2 linked regions of the Massilia sp. METH4 genome follow. The protein of the gene in region 1 interacts with the protein of each later gene in a pairwise test. Links are inferred from orthologs where the notes say so. Each region holds a gene or a part of one and is shown in the gene's direction. Other genes may lie near its edges.

Region 1 (8,806 bases):
CCGAGCGCAAGCAAGCCGAGCTGGCGAGCCGGCAGCAGCAGGCACGGCTGCGCACGCTGGCCGACATGATGCCGGCCATGATCGCCTACGTCGACCGCGACGAGGTGTACCGCTTCCAGAACCTAGTGTACGAGCGGGAGTTCACGCGCATGGGCGTGCGCGCGGTCGGGCGCAGCGCACGCGACATCGTGGGCGAACGCCGCTACGCGAGGCTGCAGCCCTGGGTGCGGCGCGTGCTTGCCGGCGAGACCGTGACGTTCGAGGAGGAAGAGGAACCGGATGCCGACGGGACCGAACGCAGCTTCGAGGTGCGCTACATCCCGCAGTGGGACGAGGCGAAAAGCACCGTGGAAGGGTTCCATGTGGTGCGCACCGACGTGACCGCGCAGCGGCGCGAAAAGCAGCACCTGCTGCGCCTGTCGACGATCGATGCGCTGACGGGCCTGACGAACCGTGCCGGCTTCATGGCCCGCCTTGCCGCCGCCATGCACGCCTGCCGCGCGCACGGCACGCTGATGGCCCTGATGTACATGGACATCGACCGCTTCAAGCCGGTCAACGACACCCACGGCCACGGCGTGGGCGACGCGCTGCTGAAGGCGTTCGCCGGGCGCCTCACCCACGCGCTGCGCGACACGGACACGGTGGCACGGCTGGGCGGCGACGAGTTCACCGTCATCCTCGAAGGCTTGCAGTGCGCCGCGGATGCCGAGCGCACCGCTGCCAAGCTGGTGGCCGCGGTGGCCGCGCCGTTCGACCTGGACGGCATTCGCGCCGACATCTCGACCAGCATCGGGGTGGCGTTCTACCGCGGCGGCGAGCTGGCCCCGGCCGAGCTGCTGGCGCGGGCCGACGCGCTGCTGTACGAAGCCAAGGAGGCCGGCCGCAATACCTTCCGCACGGGCGGCACGCTGGCCAGCAGGCACCCGGACGTCACCGTGTGAAACGCGCATTATCGTGCGCCATTGCAACGCCCATCTTTGTATACTCCGGGGATCGCCGCGCGCGGCTCATTCACAGGAGCAACGATGAACGAATACCAGGCTTGTCCCGGGCTGCGCCGCAAGCGCACGGCGCTGTCGGGAGTGGCGGCATTGCTCGCCGTAGTTGCTTGCACCAGCGCAAGCGCCGAAACCTATACCATCACCACCCGTACCATGGGCAATACGGCCGCCTTCAACCTGCCCGGGTTCTTCCCGCAGGGTGACCTGGCCGGCGCCCGCAGCTTCGACTTGACCGTCACCAGCGTGTTCGACAGCGCCAACGTCCTCTCCAGCACCGACAATCTGTGGATGCAAGCCAGCGATGCGGCGCTGCAGATCACGCTGCGCCTGGACGGCGAAGTGTTCAGCCTGGATGGAACGGGCCAGGTAAGCTCCCAGGTCCTGTCGGACACGGATGGCACCGGCCGGACCACGAAGCGCTTCTACCAGAGCGTGAGCCTCGACCCTGCCACGTTCGGAGACTTCGCCACCGTCCAGCAATATGTCTTCCTGGGCGCCGACCAGTTCGCGATCAACTCCGTGCTCGAGCCGGCGCTGGCGTATTACGCCAACCCCTTGACCAAGGGCTTCTCGATCGTCAACTCGACCATGCAGCCGGACGGCTCCCTTGCCCTGGCGGGCGACGCGGTCGGCCGCGCCGACCAGTTCTCTTACCAGTTGGCCGTTTCGGTGCCCGAACCGGCAACCTACGCGATGTTCGGCGCCGGCCTGGCGCTGCTGCCGTTCGCCGCGCGGCGGCGCCGGGCCTGACCCGGCCGGGCTGCCGGGGCGTGACGCGGCCACCGGCAGCGCGCGCGATGCGCTACACTGTCGCGCTTCCCGTTCCGGCAATTTCACTAGCGTCCGATGCGCCTGCTGCATACCTCGGACTGGCACCTGGGCCAGTCGCTCCATAACTTCGACCGGCACTACGAGCACCAGTGCTTCCTCGACTGGCTGCTCGAGACGATCGTGGCCGAACAGGCCGACGCCCTGCTGATCGCCGGCGACGTGTTCGACAACGCCAACCCGTCCGCCGCCTCGCAGCGCCAGCTGTACCGCTTCCTGCGCCAGGCGCGCGCCGCCGCCCCCGGGCTGGACATCATGCTCGTGGCCGGCAACCACGACTCGCCCGGCCGCATCGACGCGCCCGGCCCCCTGCTGGAAGAACTGGGCACGCGCGTGGTGGGCAACGTGGAGCGCACGGCCGACGGCGCCATCGACGTGGCGCGCCTGGTGCACCCGCTGACGAACCGCGACGGCGCGGTGGCCGCCTGGTGCCTGGCCGTGCCGTTCCTGCGGCCCTCCGACGTGCCGCGCGTCGAGGAAGGGGGCGACGCGTACCTGGCCGGCATCGCGGAACTGTACCGGCAGACCCTGGCCCATGCGGAGACGCTGCGCCAGCCGGGCCAGGCGATCGTGGCGATGGGCCACTGCCACATGGTCGACGGCCAGATGTCGGCCGATTCCGAGCGCCGCATCGTGATCGGCGGCACCGAGATGCTCCCGGCCGGCATCTTCGGGCCGGCCATCGCCTATGCGGCGCTGGGCCACCTGCACCTGGCCCAGCAGATCGGCCGCCACGCGCACATCCGCTATTGCGGCAGCCCGCTGCCGCTGTCGTTCTCGGAAGTGCACTACCAGCACCAGGTGCTGCGCATCGACCTCGACGGCCCCGCGCTGCGCGAAACGGTGCCGGTCCATGTGCCGCGCGCCGTGCACCTGCTGCGCGTGCCCACGCGCCCCGCCCCGCTCGAGCAGGTGCTCGACGAGCTGGAAGCGCTGGACTTTCCGCTGGCGCCGGCCTATGCGCAACCCTACCTGGAGGTGCGCGTGCGGCTGGACGCGCCCGAACCCGGACTGCGCGCCCGGATCGAGGCCGCGCTGGAGGGCAAGCACGTGCGCCTGGCCAAGATCGAGACCACCAGCGGCCAGCGAGGCGGCGGCCTGGAAGAGGCGGCCGTATCGCTGGACCAGCTGGCGCAATTGCAGCCGGCCGAGGTGTTCGCCCGCCTGTACCGCCAGAAGTTCGGCGGCGACGCGCCGGACGACCAGTTGAGCGCCCTCGCCGAACTGCTGCTGGAGGATGCGACGCGATGAGGATCCTGCGCATCGGCGGCCGCAACCTGGCCTCGCTGGCCGATGAATTCTCGGTCGATTTCGGCAGCGATCCGCTTGCCTCCGCCGGCCTGTTCGCCATCAGCGGCCCCACCGGCGCCGGCAAGAGCACGCTGCTCGACGCCCTGTGCCTGGCCCTGTACGACCGCACGCCGCGCCTCGTGCATGCACGCGGCAAGACGCCCGACGTGGGCGATCCCATCGGTTCGGATGACAGCCGCACGCTGCTGCGCCGCGGCACGCCGGAAGGGTATGCCGAAGTCGATTTCGTCGGCAGCGACGGCGTGGCCTACCGGTCGCGCTGGAGCGTGCGCCGGTCCCGCACCAAGGCCAGCGGCGCCCTGCAGCCGACGGCAATGACGCTGCACAAGCTGCCCGAGCTGCAGCCGATCGGCGGCACCAAGACCGAGGTGAAGGCCGAGATCGAAGCGCGCATCGGCCTGAACTTCGACCAGTTCACGCGGGCCGTGCTGCTGGCCCAGAACGAGTTCGCCACCTTCCTGAAGGCGCAGGACGACGAGCGCGGCCTGCTGCTCGAAACGCTGACCGGCAGCACGATCTACAGCGACCTGTCGCGCCGCGCCCACGAGCGCCACAAGCTCGAGGCGCAGGCGCTGCAACAGATGCACGCGCGGCTGGCCGACCAGAAGCCCCTGTCCGGCGATGAGCGCCAGGAAACCGAACGGCAGGCGCGCGAGGCCGAGGCGGCGCTGGCCGTGCTCGACGCCCGCAAGGCCGCGCTGGAGACGGACCTGCGCTGGCACGAGGGCGCCGCCCGCCTGCTGGACGGCATCGCCGAGGCCGAGGCGACACGGCAGGCGCGCATCGCCGCCGTGGAAGCGGCGGCCCCGCGCCGCGCCGCGCTCGACAAGCTCGATGCCGTGCAGGAAGCGCGGCCGCTGCACGATGCCGTGCAGCGCGTGCAGGCCGACCTGGCGCAGGCGCAGGCCGCCATCGCGCGCTGCGGGCAGGAAGCGGCAGCGGCCGGCCAGGCCCAGGCCGCCGCGGCCGCCGCCCAGCAGCAGGCGGCGCACAACGTTGAAGCGGCCGAGGCGGCACGGCGCGACGCCGGGCCCCAGCTGGACCGGGCCAAGGCACTGGATGCCCGCATCGAGGCGATGCAGCCGCAGCACGTGCAAGCGCGGGCCGCGCGCGACGCGGCGGTGGCGGCCGTGACGAAGGCGGCGGCCGCGCTGTCGGACAAGCGCAATGAACGGCGCAACCTGGTGGCCGGCCAGGAGTTCGGCCATACATGGCTGGCAACGCATCGGCACTGGGCGGTGCTGGGCCAGCAATGGCCGCGCTGGGAAGAGCTGTTCACGCAGGCCGGCCGCGCGGCGCATCACGGCGCGGCGATCGGCGCGAAGCTGGCCGACGCGCAGCGGCGCGCCACCCGCCATCGCGACGAGGAGTTGGCCGCGCAGGCGGGACTGGCCGCCGCAACGGAAACCTTGCGCGCGGCCGAGGCCGAACGTGCCGCGGCGGCCGTAGCGCTGGCCGCCTTCGACGCCGAAGGGCTGGGCCTGCGGCGGGCGGAACTGGAAGCGCGCCGCGACGCGCTGCGCGAAGCCGAGCGGCTGTGGCTCGACCTGGCAACCAAGAACGAGCGCCACGCGGCCCTGGCAGCCCAGGCGGACCAGCTGGAACGGGCCCGCGCCGATGCGCAGGCGCTGGCCGACGGCGCCGGCACCGAACTCGCGGCCGGCAAGGCCGCGCTGGCGCAGGCCGAACGTTCGCTGGCCCTGGCCGAGGCGGCATGCGGCGAAAGCGTGGAGCAATTGCGCGCCGCGCTGGAAGACGGCGCGCCCTGCCCCGTGTGCGGCTCCGTCGAGCATCCCTATCACGGCAACGACCGGCTGCGCGGCATGCTCGATGCGCTGCGCGCCGACGTGGCGCGCTGGCGCAGCGCACAGGACCGGCTGATCGGCCAGGAAGCGACACAGCGCGCGCTGGCCACGTCGAGCGCGAGCCGGCTGGAACAGGTGCGCGGGGAACTGGCCGCGCTCGCTCCGGCGCAGGCGGCGATCGCGGCGCGCTGGCAGGCCGCCTTGGCTGGCATCGACGACGCAGCGGACGGCGGCACCGCCGTGACCGATGCCGACCGCGCCGCGTGGCTGGCCGCGCGCCTGGCCGCCGCCGCGGCGCTGTTGCAGGACGTGGCGCGGCAGGAGCAGGCGCTGCGGCAGGCGGGCGCGGTGCGCGACCGCGCCCAGCAGGCCTGCGAACGGGCCGCCGCGGAACAGGCGCGCTGGCAGGCCGGCGCCGCCACGGCCGCGACGGCATTGGCCCAGGCACAGGCCCAGGCCGAGGCACTGACATCGCAGCACATCGACGCCGTGCATCATCTCGACGCCCTGCTGGACGACCTCGATGCCGCGTTCGCCGATGCGCCGGATGGCGGCGAGGGCTGGAAGGACGCCTGGCGCCAGGACCCGGAGCATTTCCACGCACTGCGGCAGGCGGAGAGCCGCCAATGGCAGAAGCAGCAGGTTGACCTGGAAGAGCGCGCCGCAAGGATCGCCGCGCTGGACATCGAACTGGCGGCCCTGCAGGAGGCCCATGCGAAAGTGGCGGGCGACGAACAGGCCGCCCGCGCCGCCTTCCTGGCGGCGGACGAGGCACTGCAGGCCGCCCGTGCCCAGCGGGTGGCGCTGTGGAATGGGGCGCCGGTGGGCGAGGTGGAAGCGCGGCTGCGCGCCGCCTGCGAGGCGGCCCATGCCGCCCTGCGCACCCAGCAGGAAGCCGGCCAGCAGGCTGCCCAGCAACGCGCCCGCTGCGACGAGGCGCTGGCGCAGGCGCGGCGGCGCTCCGCCGAACTGGAAGAGGCATCGCGGGAGGTACAGGGCAGGCTGGCCGAGTGGCTCGACGCATTCCATCGCGACCATGCCGAGCCGGACCTGTTCGCGCCCACGGTCGCCCTGGCCAATCAGGTGGCCTCGATGGACGAGCTGCTGGCGCTGCTGGCCCATCCGCTGGAGGCGATCCGCGCCGAGCGGCACGCCTTGCAGGCGCTGGACGAGGCCATTGCGCAGGCCGTGACCGTGCTGCGCGAGCGCGAGGCGCAACTGGAGCGGCATCGCGCCACGGCGCCGGACGGGTCCGAGCTGGGTGCAAGTCCCCTGCGCGAGGCGCTCGAAGCGCTGACAGCCGAGCGGCGCACGGCCCAGGAACACGCGTCGGCCCTGAAGGTGGCGCTGGCGCAGGACGACGAGCGCCGCCGCCGCGCCAGCGCGATGCTGGCCGACCTGGAAAAGCAGGAAGCGGGCGAGCGGCGCTGGGCCCGGCTGGCGGAACTGATCGGCTCGGCCGACGGCAAGAAGTTCCGCAACTATGCCCAGCAATTCACGCTGGACGTGCTGCTCGGCTATGCCAATGCCCACCTGCGGCAACTGGCTCCCCGCTACCAGCTGCTGCGCATCGACAACCCTTCGCAACCGTCGCTGGGCCTGCTGGTGCGCGACCTGCACATGGGCGACGACCTGCGCTCGGTGCACTCGCTGTCCGGCGGCGAATCGTTCCTCGTGTCGCTGGCGTTGGCGCTGGGCCTCGCATCGCTGTCGTCCAACCGGGTGCGCGTGGAATCGCTGTTCATCGACGAAGGTTTCGGCAGCCTGGATGCGGAAACGCTGCGCGTGGCGATGGATGCGCTGGACAACCTGCAAGCCATGGGCCGCAAGGTCGGCGTCATTTCGCACGTGCAGGAGATGACGGAACGGATCGCCACGCGTATTCTCGTGCAGCCCGGTGCGGGCGGGCGCAGCCATGTGAGCGTGGCCTGATAGAATGGGCGCTCATAGTTCCCTGGTTTCGATAAGCATGTTTAAAGCTCCACGCACCCTGACGTTCAAATGCGCGAAATGCGCCAAGGCGGTGAAAGTTACCGTTCAGAAAGTATCTGCCTGCTCGCACATCACGCCGTACTCCGGCGTGTGTTCCTGCGGCGAAGTGAAACTGCACGCCATCGGGCAGGCGGACGCCGTGCAGGCGTACCTGGCCTCGAACGGCCTGTGGACCCACCACCACTGACGTCCTCAAGTATTCGGCCAACGTGTCGATGTAGAGGGACACTGTAAAAAGAGGCCAGCCATGTCTTCGCTCTCTCCACTCGGCACCCGCCAGTACCAGAACACCGCCCTCACCGGCTCCACCCAGCAGGGCGCGCGCGGCAATGCCGCCGTGCCGCAGGCGGCGGCCACGAAAGCCAGCAGCGACGTTGCCCTCTCGTCGGGCGCGGTCGACCTGCAGCAGCGCCTCGATTCGCTGGGCAACGACACCATCGACCTGGCCCAGGGTTTCCTCGGCAAGTTCGCGCAGCAGCTGCTGGGCGACGGCGCGAAGGGCGCCACGATCGCGTTCGATTCCGTGTCGCTCGAAACGTCGGCATCGGTGGCCGCCGGCGTGATGCGCGGTGAAGGCGCCAAAGGCGTCGGCAAGGCATCGGCCTTCAGCCTGAACGAAAGCTCGCAATTCCTCGGCAAGGGAACGATCACGCTCGCCGACGGCACCAAGTACGATTTCGAGGTGGAGGTGCGCTACGAAGCGTCGATGTCGGCTGGCTTTGCCGGCACGGACGAGGAGCCCGGGAAGACGGCGTTGCAATTGCCGGCATTCGAATTTCCCGAGATCGAGTGGCCGGGCAGCCTGGGCGACCTGTTCAAGCTGATGGACAAGCAGATCTCCGGCGACGTCAAGGATGGCGAGAGCGGCGATGTGCTGGGCAACCTGTCCGTGCGGCTGATGAAGCTCGTCAACAGCGCGCAATCGCTCGACACGTATGCCCCGCCGTCGCCCGTGAAGGCGTATGTGGACGAAGCGGCAACGGACAGGACGCCGGCGCCGGTCAAGGTGCCGGACAATGCACAGGCGCCGGCGAAGGTGCCAGTGAAGGTGCCGGACAATGCGCCGGCGCCGCAATCGGCGGCCAACATCCCGTTGACAATCTCGACCACTCCGCCGCCGGGCGACGAAGCCTGACCGGCTATAATACGTGCCACCGACCGAAACCGCCGTGCAGGCGGTTTCGCCGTTTACCACCCTTCAGAACTGGCACGACATGGAAACCACCCTCCTCCACTGGACCGAACAAGGAACCGACCGTTCCGCCCGCTGGCATTCGGAGGCAGGGATGCCGCCGCCGAAGCGTGTCGTGGTCGCCGACGACACGATGAACGCCGACACGGCCTACCGCCTGGCCTGCGAAGGCACGGCGCTGCTGTGGCGCGGCGACTTCCAGAATGCCCGGCAATTGCTGCAGGCGCTGGCGCGGCGCGCCGACGGCAAGCATGGCAAGGGCAAGAAAAAGCCGGCCAAGGTGCCGGCCACGCCGACCGAAGCGTTCCACCTGCACCGGCAGGCGCAGTCGCAGCGCGCGCGCACGCTGGCGATGCTCCTGATTCCATTCGAGCCCGGCTACACGATCCCGCTGCGCCGCGCGCCGGACGTGAAGCTTGCCTGCAACGAGGCCTATGGCCGCGGCGAGGATGCATTCGTGATCTCGCTGCGCGAGCTGCTGGGCCTCGTCGGCGCGCACGAGTGGCGCAAGGCCGGGGTGGAGATTCCGGCGCTGGGCGCGCGCATCCATCCGCACTACGGCGTTTTCTCGCCGGTGCGGGGCGAGTACGTTCAACTGGTGGCGGAGACGCCGCTGCCGAAGAAGACGGATGTGGCCTTCGACATCGGCGCCGGCACCGGCGTGCTCTCCGCCG
Region 2 (2,934 bases), 5.2 Mb from region 1 along the record:
TTCCAGATCGAGCGGTGCACGTCGCACCTCGTGTACTTGCTGCTCTGGCTGACGATAGCCACGGCATGGACGCTCGTGCAGTTCATTCACCTGCCGCTCGGCCAGGACGCAAGCCTGGCATGGCTGTTCTACCTCTTCATCGTCACGGCGCTCAACGATATTGGCCAGTTCGTTGCCGGCAGGTTGTTCGGGAACCGCAAGATCGCGCCGACGATCAGCCCGAACAAGACATGGCAGGGCCTGCTCGGCGGTCTCGTTGTCTCGCAACTCGTCACGCTCGCTCTGGGCACCCACCTGCAACTCGGTACACCTGGCAGATTGGCCATCTACGCGCTGCTGCTCTCGGTCGGCGGCTTCTTCGGCGACCTGATGTTTTCGGCCGCGAAGCGCTGCCTCGGCATCAAGGACTTCTCGCAGCTGATTCCCGGCCACGGCGGCATCCTCGACCGTATCGACAGTCTCGTGGTCACCGCGCCGCTGCTGTACGTCCTGCTCATCACATTGGAAGGTGCAACCTCATGAAAAGCGAACATCCCGCAGCTTGGGTGACATCGGAATCCGGCTTCGACGCCGCCGACGGTACCCGGCTCTTCTACCGCGCATGGCAACCGAAGGCAGCGCGCAGCGATGGCGCGCAGCGCGCCCTCGTGTTCCTGCACCGTGGCCACGAGCACTCGGGCCGTATCGCGCAACTGGTCGAGAGCTTTGGCTGCCAGCAGGACTGGGCGTTCGCATACGACGCGCGCGGCCATGGCCATTCGCCGGGCGAGCGCGGTGCCGCGCCGGACTTTGCCACGCTGGTTCGGGACCTGGACGACTTCGTGGCGCACATCGCGCAACGCCACGGCATCGCGCGGGAGAACATGCTGGTGGTGGCGAACAGCGTCGGTGCCGTCGTGGCGGCCACCTGGGTACATGACTATGCACCGCGCATCCGTGGCCTCATCATGGCGGCGGCCGCATTCCAGATCAAGCTGTACGTGCCGCTGGCGAAACCGGCGCTGCGTTTTGCGCGGCGTTTCAAGCCGGACCTGTTCGTGACCAGCTATATCCGCCCAGGCATGCTGACGCATTCGCCCCAGGAAGCGACGGCCTACGCGGCAGACCCATTGATCGCCAAGAGCATTTCCGCGCAAATCCTGCTGGAGCTCGCGGACACGGCGAAGCGCATCGTCATGGATGCCGCGGCGATCGACGTTCCGGTCCTGATGCTGGTGGCCGACAAGGATTATGTGGTCCATGAAGCGCCGCAAAAAACCTTCTTCGAGCGCCTGTCGTCGCCGCTCAAGCGCTATGTCAGGCTGAGCGACTGCTATCATGCCGTCCTCTACGAGCGCGACATGGCGGCTGCCCTGGAGGCCAGCCGTGCCTTCATCGCCGACTGCTTTTCCACGGCGCCGCTGTCACCCGTCCACTATGTGCAGGCGGACAGCACGAGCGCCAGTGCCCGCACCTACGCGGCGCTGCAGCGCGACGACTACGGCAGTGCCGCCACGCGGGCATCCTATGCGGTGCAGCGCAAGATGCTGTCGATGCTCGGCTGGCTGAGCAACGGTATGCGCATCGGCTTGCGGCACGGATTCGACTCCGGCGCATCGCTCGACTACGTCTACCGCAACCAGGCCGGCGGCAAGCTGCTGTTCGGCGCGGTGATGGACCGCGGCTACCTCGATGCCGTCGGTTGGCGCGGCATCCGCGTGCGCAAGACGCAACTGCAGCAACTGCTCGCACAGCGCATCGCGGCCCATCCCGCTGCGCATTCCGCCGATGAACCGCTGCGCATCCTGGACATCGCCGCCGGTTCCGCGCGCTATGTGCTGGAAACGGTCAAGCGCTTCCAGGACCGCCATATCGAAGTAACCCTGTGCGACTACGAACAGCACAACGTGGACCGCGCACGGGAACTGGCGGCAAGCCTGGGGCTGCACGCCATGGTCGATTGCCGCCAGCGCGACGCATTCGACAGCACCAGCTACGGCGGGGAGGAGGGCAAGTACGATATCGCCGTGGTGTCCGGCCTGTATGAGCTGTTCAGCGACAATGCGATGGTGCTGCGCTCCCTGCGGGGCGTGGTGGCCAGCCTGAGGCCCGGCGGCTACCTCATCTACACCGCCCAGCCGTGGCACCCGCAGCTGGAGATGATCGCCGGCACGCTGACCAACCACCGCGGGGAACCGTGGCGCATGCGCCCCCGTCCGCAGGCCGAGATGGATGCGCTGGTGAGCGTGGCCGGTGCGGAAAAGCGTGGCACGCTGATCGGCGTGGACGGCATCTTCACCGTGTCGGTGGCACGGAAAGCCGCAGCGCCTGGCGCAGCCGGTTGAACACCGTCAGCACGGCCAGCAGCAGCACCACGCACAGCAAGCCGTTGCTCCACAAGGGGGCAACGCCCGAGCCGATCAGCAGGGCGATCACGCCGAACGCAAACGCGCGGTCGCTCTTGCCCATCGGCCCATCGAAGCGGCGCTCGACACCCACGCCATGGGCGAGCACGCCGGCGAATTCGGCCAGCAGCGCCACCACGACCAGCACCGTGACCAACGGCGCGGAAATGCCGGCCGCCAGCGCGAACGGCAGGTACAGCGCCGCATCGGAAACCTGGTCGCCCATCTCGTTGAGCAGCGCGCCCAGATTCGTCTTGTTTCCGGTTGCGGTGGCGAGCATGCCGTCGATCGCGTTCAACGCCATGCGCAGCAGCAGGAAGGCCGGCAGGCCGTACCAGAGGGCCGCGTTGCCGGGATGGAGCGCAAGCGCCACCCCATAGGCGCAGGACAGGAACATGGCTGCCAGCGTCACCTGGTTCGGCGTGGCGCCCGCGCGGGCGAAGGAGAGCAGGGCGGGGCGCAGCAACTGCTGGAAGCGTGGTTTCAGCTGGTAGATCGAGAAAGGCATCGTTGGGTTTTCCTTGCATGGAGACGGGCGATGAAACGGCTG

The links. The genes of interacting proteins can lie anywhere in the genome.
Region 2: the proteins of V6Z91_RS28885 (region 1) and V6Z91_RS06305 interact in binary tests that used the Escherichia coli proteins (3 or more experiments, as listed by UniProt). The link is inferred for Massilia sp. METH4 from one-to-one orthologs.

What each region holds. Positions count from the first base shown.
Region 1 is NZ_CP146614.1:6,659,523-6,668,328, forward strand. Bases 2,680-7,080 are described here. They hold V6Z91_RS28885 (AAA family ATPase), read left to right. Parts: upstream 2,680-3,079; coding sequence 3,080-6,880; downstream 6,881-7,080. Other genes in these bases: V6Z91_RS28880 (exonuclease SbcCD subunit D C-terminal domain-containing protein), read left to right, coding at 2,680-3,083; V6Z91_RS28890 (hypothetical protein), read left to right, coding at 6,918-7,080. Also shown: V6Z91_RS28870 (diguanylate cyclase), read left to right, coding at 1-944; V6Z91_RS28875 (PEP-CTERM sorting domain-containing protein), read left to right, coding at 1,029-1,754; more of V6Z91_RS28880, read left to right, coding at 1,851-2,679; more of V6Z91_RS28890, read left to right, coding at 7,081-7,127; V6Z91_RS28895 (hypothetical protein), read left to right, coding at 7,188-8,075; V6Z91_RS28900 (class I SAM-dependent methyltransferase), read left to right, coding at 8,155-8,806. UniProt on the Escherichia coli protein: SbcCD cleaves DNA hairpin structures. These structures can inhibit DNA replication and are intermediates in certain DNA recombination reactions. The complex acts as a 3'->5' double strand exonuclease that can open hairpins.
Region 2 is NZ_CP146614.1:1,418,597-1,421,530, reverse strand. It holds V6Z91_RS06305 (bifunctional alpha/beta hydrolase/class I SAM-dependent methyltransferase), read left to right. Parts: upstream 1-545; coding sequence 546-2,324; downstream 2,325-2,934. Other genes in the region: V6Z91_RS06295 (phosphatase PAP2/dual specificity phosphatase family protein), read right to left, coding at 2,868-2,934; V6Z91_RS06300 (CDP-alcohol phosphatidyltransferase family protein), read right to left, coding at 2,275-2,892; V6Z91_RS06310 (phosphatidate cytidylyltransferase), read left to right, coding at 1-522.